DNA from 3 places in the Kitasatospora sp. NPDC007106 genome. Region 1 is predicted to be linked to each of the others. Evidence: riboswitches for the same ligand, from Rfam matches in the RefSeq annotation. Region 1 holds a riboswitch; each other region holds the start of a gene.
What was found. A riboswitch is a leader RNA that binds a small molecule or an ion and turns the genes downstream of it on or off. The one in region 1 is predicted to bind thiamine pyrophosphate.
Positions count from the first base shown of each region.

Region 2: it holds a riboswitch for thiamine pyrophosphate, as region 1 does, so the genes downstream of both, thiC (phosphomethylpyrimidine synthase ThiC) here and ABZ641_RS14115 (cytosine permease) in region 1, are expected to answer to the same signal.
Region 3: it holds a riboswitch for thiamine pyrophosphate, as region 1 does, so the genes downstream of both, thiO (glycine oxidase ThiO) here and ABZ641_RS14115 (cytosine permease) in region 1, are expected to answer to the same signal.

Region 1 covers NZ_JBEYFP010000129.1:10,125-12,383, reverse strand. The annotation lists gene ABZ641_RS14115 (cytosine permease) at 1-1,095, opposite strand, end outside; TPP riboswitch at 1,088-1,230, opposite strand; gene ABZ641_RS14110 (trypsin-like peptidase domain-containing protein) at 1,476-2,259, shown strand, end outside.
Region 2 covers NZ_JBEYFP010000055.1:14,127-16,385, forward strand. The annotation lists gene ABZ641_RS08635 (SPFH domain-containing protein) at 1-731, opposite strand, end outside; gene ABZ641_RS08640 (hypothetical protein) at 891-1,094, opposite strand; TPP riboswitch at 1,193-1,324, shown strand; gene thiC (phosphomethylpyrimidine synthase ThiC) at 1,320-2,259, shown strand, end outside.
Region 3 covers NZ_JBEYFP010000029.1:25,972-28,230, forward strand. The annotation lists gene thiO (glycine oxidase ThiO) at 1-727, opposite strand, end outside; TPP riboswitch at 722-834, opposite strand; gene ABZ641_RS05745 (FAD-dependent oxidoreductase) at 903-2,105, shown strand; gene ABZ641_RS05750 (Rv2175c family DNA-binding protein) at 2,225-2,259, shown strand, end outside.

The DNA.
Region 1 (2,259 bases):
GTCCACCGCCAGCACCGCCAGCAGCGGCACGAAGACCGCGCCGATCAGGTAGAGGAAGCTCGCGTAGGTGTCGTTGAACTCGCCCTCCTCGACCCGCAGCGCCAGCAGCGTCACCAGGGCGCCGATGCCGCCGGTGAGCAGCCGCCGGTCCACCTTCGGCAGCAGGTTGTGCACCGACATCGCCGTCGAGTACACGTTCGCGAAGGACTGGTCGGTCTCGCGGACCACCAGCACCAGCAGGAAGGCCCAGCCGGCCGCGACGCCGGTGAACGAGGAGAAGATCTTCGAGGTGTCGCCGCCGGACTGCAGCAGTGCGATCAGGCCGAGCACGTAGCACCAGACCTGCGCCAGCGAGTAGCCGGCGAAGGTGCCCCAGTACGCCGAACCGGGCGTGCGCGCGTGCCGGGTGTAGTCCGCGGCCAGCGGCACGAAGGAGATCGACACCGCGATGATCGCGTCGGTCGCCGGGAGGAAGCCGTCCCAGTTGCCCGCGCCCGGGTCGGGGAAGCCCTGCCGGCCCAGCTGGACGGTGAAGTAGACCATCGCCACGCCGACCGCGACGGCCACGTACTTGCGCAGCACCGCGATCGAGCCGAGCGGCCAGATGGTGAGCGCCGTGGTCAGCACGCCGGCCAGCAGCACGAACAGCCAGCGCCAGCCCTGGGTGCCCGCCACCGTCTGGGCGCCGCCCGCGATCACGATCAGCTCGAAGACGCCCCAGCCGATGCACTGCAGGATGTTCAGCACCGTCGGCAGGTACGACAGCCGGGTGCCGAACAGGCCGCGCAGCACCGCCATCGCGGGGGCGCCGGTGCGGGCGCCGATCAGCGCGGCGACGCCGAGCATCGCGGTGCCGATCACCGTGCCGGTGACGATCGCGGTGACCGCCGCCGCGAAGGACAGCTCGTGGCCGGCCGTGCCGAGCACGGTGGCGGCGCTCTGGAAGCCGATCAGGCTGACCCCGAGGTTGGCCCAGAGGGCGAACTGGGCGCGGAAGTCGAGCGTCCGCGGCGGGGCGGTGTCCAGCACGAGCGGCGCCTCGACGCGCCGGCCGGCCTCGACACCGGGAACAGGGGCAGGCGAAACAGCCGTCATGGCCGGTACTCCCTACGCCGGCATTACCCGGACAGGTTCAGGCGGTCAGCGCCCCCTCGTCCGGCCCGGACTCCGCCCGGCCGGTCGATCGGCGCACTCTCAGCCTGGAAGGTCCAAGCTCCCGCGTGTTCAGATGAGGACGACAGGCTAACGAACCCTGCCGCGCACGCCAAGGGCCGGAGGTTTCCGTTCCGCATCGCGGGACGGCGGCCCGCCGGCCGCGTGCCGCACCCCGCCTTTCGCGTTCCGCCGCAGGTCGGACGCATCCTGTCAGGGACGGCTAAGGATTCTTAGCCGTTCTTCAGAAGGCTCCTTACGGCAACCGAATCAGCCATGCGAAACACTATGGGCCAAGGATCTGTCAGCTATGGAGGTCGTCCGTGAGCAACGAGCACGCGAGTGGGTCCACCGGGCCGCAGGAGGAGCAGCTGCCCTCCGGCGAGCCCCGTACGGTGGGTCCGGCTCCTGACACCGCGGCGGCCCCGCCGCCGCCGGTCGTCGAGTCCGCGCCCACGCTCGCTCTCTCCAAGCTGAGCGAGCCGGCCCCGGCCGCGACCTCGTACATCGACGCCCCGCCGCCGGTCGTGCCCGCGGCCCCGGCCGCGCCGTCGTACCTGGACGCGCCGCCGCCGGCCGTCCCCGCCGGCTCCCCGTACGCCGACGTCCCGCCGCCCGCGGCGGCGGCCGCCCCGGGCCAGCCCCAGCCGCAGCCGGCCAACCCGTACGCGCCGCCCGCCGCGGCCACCGACCCGTACGGCACCCCGGCGGCCCCGCCGCCGGCCGGTCCCACGCCGCCCGGCGAGGCGCACCACCCGTTCGGCGCCGGCCACCCCGTCGGCGGCTGGGGCCACCCGGCCGGCGGCCCCGGCGGCACCGGCAACCCGGGCGAGCCCGGCGGCCCCGGGTACCCGTACCCGCCGGTCGGCGGCCCGGCCCCGCGCCGCAAGCGCGGCGGCCTCGTCGCCCTGATCGCCGCGGTCGCCCTGGTCGCCGGCGTGGCCGGCGGTGCCATCGGCGCAGCGGTCAGCGGCGGCGACAGCTCGGACGGCACCAGCCGGACGAGCACCACCGTCAGCGTCAGCGACAGCCGCAAGGTCACCGACCGCGCCCCGGACTCGGTCGCCGGCATCGCCGCCAAGGCGCTGCCCAGCACCGTCACCATCA
Region 2 (2,259 bases), on a different contig from region 1:
TCCAGCTCGGCCTGGTAACCGGCCTGCTGGATACCCGAGTTGCGGGTGGCCTCGGCCTTGCGGGCGAACGCCTCCTGCTCGGCCTCGGTGGCCCGGCGGTCCGCCTCCGCGGCGGCGATCCGGGCGTCCCGCTGCACCGCGGCGGCGTGCGGGGCGGCCAGGTTGGTGATGTAGCCGGTCGGGTCGAGGATCTCCTGGATCTGCAGCGAGTCGATGATCAGGCCGAGCTTCTCCATCTCGCTGCCGGACGCGGCCCGGGTCTCCCCGGTCATCCGCTCCCGGTCACGGATCATGTCCTCGACCGTCAACCCGCCGACGATGGACCGCAGATGGCCGGCGAAGACGTTGTGGACCCGGTGGCCCATCATCTTCTGCTGGTCGAGGAAGCGGCGGGCGGCATTGGCGATCGACACCGGGTCGTCGCCGACCTTGAAGATCACCACGCCCTTGACGTGCACCGGGATGCCCTGCGACGTCACGCACTCGACGTCCAGCTCGGCCTCGTTGAGGTCCAGCGAGAGCCGGCGCACCACCTGGACACCGGGCAGCACCAGCGTGCCGCGCCCGGTGACGATACGGAACCCGAGCCCGTCCGCGACCCCTTCGGAGCGGTGCCGGGACCCGGAGATGATCAGTGCCTCGTTCGGCTCGGCGACCCGCCACATGAGCTTGAAGAGCACGACCAGGACGACGATGGAAGCCACGACGGCCCCCGCGATGCCGATCAACATCGGCTGATTCCCCCTTCAGGGCACGCCGGTGTCCCGTGGCTGCGCTCTGGTGTGCAGGAAGGCGCGGTAGCCGGCGGCAGCAGGAGATTCTGCGCCTGTCGTGATCGCCGGGGAAGGGCCCGGCGGCCGTGTTTCGCCCAGGAGTGCGTCAAGATTCCGTCAAAGGACCGCCGCGACGTACACCGTGCGCGGCGGCTGGTACTCCACGACCACCACCGGGGTGCCCACCACCAGCTCCTCGCCCGGCACCGCCGGATACGCGAGGAAGGCCTCCGTCCCGTGCCGTTCGGGGACGAACACCATCACCTCGCCCACCAGCCCCGGCCCCGTCCGCCCGGTCACCCGCCCTGTGCTGCCCACCATGCCGGCCAGTCTGCCGCGCCCGTCCACTGGCCGGAACCCGTCTGGACCTGCCACGACGCTGCCGCTACGGTGTTGACGTCTTGCTGCAGGCATCCGCCTGCAGCCAACGGGAGCTCGGAGCACCGGGCTGAGAGGGCGCTGAAGGGTCCGCGGTACACGGACCGACCGCTGCGCCGACCGCAGGAACCTGACCGGGTAATGCCGGCGTAGGGAGTAGAGGGTCTCATGACCACCTTTGAAGCACAGCCGCAGTCTGTCTCCGGCCGGGGCGTCAGCAGCGCGTCCACCGGCTACCCGACCCCGGCCTGGCGCAAGGCCCACCGCGAGGGCAGCCGCCCCGACCTCCGGGTGCCCTACCGGGAGGTCCTCCTCACCAACGGCCGCACCGTCCCGCTGTACGACACCTCCGGCCCGTACACCGACCCCTCCTACGAGCCCGACGTGCGGCGCGGCCTGCCCGCCCTGCGCGACGCCTGGATCCGCCAGCGCGGCGACGTCGAGGAGTACGAGGGCCGCGAGGCCCGCCCCGAGGACGACGGCATCAAGCACACCTCGCCGCGCGGCGGGAACCTCCGCAACCTCGACGCGGTCTTCCCCGGCCGCCCGCGGCGCCCGCTGCGCGGCCGGGCCGGCGCCGCCGTCACCCAGCTCGCGTACGCCAAGCAGGGCGTGATCACGCCCGAGATGGAGTTCGTGGCGCTGCGCGAGGGGCTCGCCCCGGAGTTCGTCCGCGACGAGGTCGCCCGCGGCCGGGCCGTCATCCCGGTCAACGTGAACCACCCCGAGGTCGAGCCGGCGATCATCGGCACCAACTTCCTGGTGAAGATCAACGCCAACATCGGCAACTCCGCGGTCACCTCCTCGATCGAGGAGGAGGTCGAGAAGATGACCTGGGCGACCCGCTGGGGCGCCGACACCGTCATGGACCTCTCGACCGGCCGCAACATCCACACCACCCGCGAGTGGATCCTGCGCAACTCCCCCGTGCCGATCGGCACCGTGCCGCTCTACCAGGCGCTGGAGAAGGTCGACGGCCGGGCCGAGGACCTCAGCTGGGAGGTCTACCGCGACACCATCGTCGAGCAGTGCGAGCAGGGCGTCGACTACATGACCGTGCACGCCGGCGTGCTGCTGCGCTACGTGCCGCTGACCGCCCGCCGCAAGA
Region 3 (2,259 bases), on a different contig from region 1:
ACGCCTCCGGAATCCGCAGCCGCAGCACCTGGCCCTTCACCGGCCGCACCGGCGGCAGCACCCCCTCCGGCAGACCGGGCAGCAGATGGCTGCGGCAGCCCGCCGCCAGCACCGTCCGTCCGGCCGCGAGCTCGGCGCCGCCGTCCGTCCGCACCCCGGCCGCCCGGCCGTCCTCGACCAGCAGCTCGACCGCGGACTCCCGGTGCAGCACCACCCCGGCCCGCTCGCAGGCCACCACCAGCGCCCGGGCGAGGCGTCGCCCGTCCACCTGGTGGTCCCCGGTGACCAGCAGGCCGCCGCGCACCCCCGGCGCCAGCATCGGCTCCAGCCGGCGGCACTCCCGGCCGGTCAGCCACTGCGAGTCCAGGCCCAGCCGGGCCTGGAAGGCGTGCAACTCGCGCAGTTCCTCGCGGTCGTCCGCGTCCAGCGCCACCGCCAGCGTCCCGGTCCGCCGGTAGCCGGTGTCCAGGCCCGTCACTTCGGTCAGCTCGGCCGCGAACGCGGCGTACCGCTCGTTCGACGCCATGCCCAGGCGCAGCAGCGGCTCCTCGCCGTACTGCAGCTCCGTCACCGGCGCCAGCATGCCCGCCGCGACCTGCGCGGCACCGCCGCCGGGCACGGGATCGACCAGGGCCACGGCCAGGCCGCGCTGCGCCGCCCGCCAGGCGACGCCGAGCCCGATGATGCCGCCGCCGACCACCAGCACGTCTGAATGGGACCGTGCCACGTCGCTGATTCTCCCTTCGCCGGCATGACCCGGATCAGGTTCGGACGGTCGCAGGCCGCTCCAGCCCGCCTCTCAGCCCGGTGCACCGGGCTCCCGTGTGGTGTGCACCCACCATAACGCCGGGTGTCGCCGACCCCGAAAGGGCGTACACAGGCTGGACACCCCGGCCGATAGGGTGGCCGCCGTGGCAGAGCTGAACGGAACGGACCGCGTCCTGATCGCCGGCACCGGCATGGCAGGCGCCCAGTGCGCCCTCGCCCTGCGCCAGGGCGGCTTCCGCGGGACGGTCGCGCTGGTCGGCGACGAGCCGCACCGCCCGTACGACCGGCCGCCGCTCTCCAAGGACGTCCTGCTCGGCAAGAGCGACTCCACCGCCTTCGACATCGACTGGGAGCAGCTCGGCGTCGAACTGCTGCTCGGCCGCCGCGCCACCGGCCTCGAACCCGGCGTCCTGCACACCGACGCCGGCCCGCTCGCCCACGACGCCCTGGTGATCGCCACCGGCGCCGAGGCCGTCACCCTGCCCGCCGCCGCCGGCACCCGCATGCTGCGCACCCTCGACGACGCCCTCGCGCTGCGCGCCGACCTCACCCCCGGCACCCGGATCGCCCTGGTCGGCGCCGGCTGGATCGGCGCCGAGACCGCCACCGTCGCCCGGCAGCTCGGCTGCCACGTCACCGTCGTCGAGGCCGGCCCCGCACCGCTGCCCGGCGCCCTGCCCGCCGAGCTCGGCGCCCTGATGGCCCGCTGGTACGCGGACGCCGGCGTCGACCTGCGCTGCGGTACCGGCGTCGCCGCCGTCGAACCCGCCGGCCTGCTGCTCGCCGACGGCAGCCGGATCGACGCCGACCACGTCGTCGTCGGCATCGGCGCCCGCCCCGCCACCCGCTGGCTGGCCGGCTCCGGCGTCGCCCTCGACGCGGCCGGCGCCGTCCTGGTCGACGAGCGGCTGCGCACCGGCGCCCCCGGCGTGTGGGCGGCCGGCGACTGCACCTCCTACCCCTCGCACCGGTCCGGCACCCGGCTCACCGTCCAGCACTGGGACCACGCCCTGCAGTCCGGCGCCGCCGCGGCCGCCTCGCTGCTCGGCTCCGACACCCCCTACGACCCGGTGCCGTACTTCTGGTCCGAGCAGTTCGGCCGCATGGTCCAGTACGCCGGCCGGCACGCCGACGCCGACGAACTGCTGTGGCGCGGCAGCCCCGAGGAGCCGTCCTGGTCGGTGCTGTGGCTGCGCGGCGGCGCCGCCGTCGCCCTGCTCGCCGTGGACCGGCCCCGCGACCTCAACCAGGCGAAGCGGCTGATCGAGCGCGGCACCCCGCTGGACCGCGCCCGCGCCGCCGACCCGGCCGTCCCGCTGAAGGCCGCCGCGGCCTGAGCCGCGCTCACCCGGGGGTCGCCGCCCTCGGCGGTCGTCCGGTCACGATCCGTCATCGGTACCGGGCGGGCGGGGCGGGCTGCGTGCGCGCGGGGCCCGGCAGGTGGCAGTCTGGTGCCGTGAGTGAGATCGATCCCAAGATTGACGCCCTGGT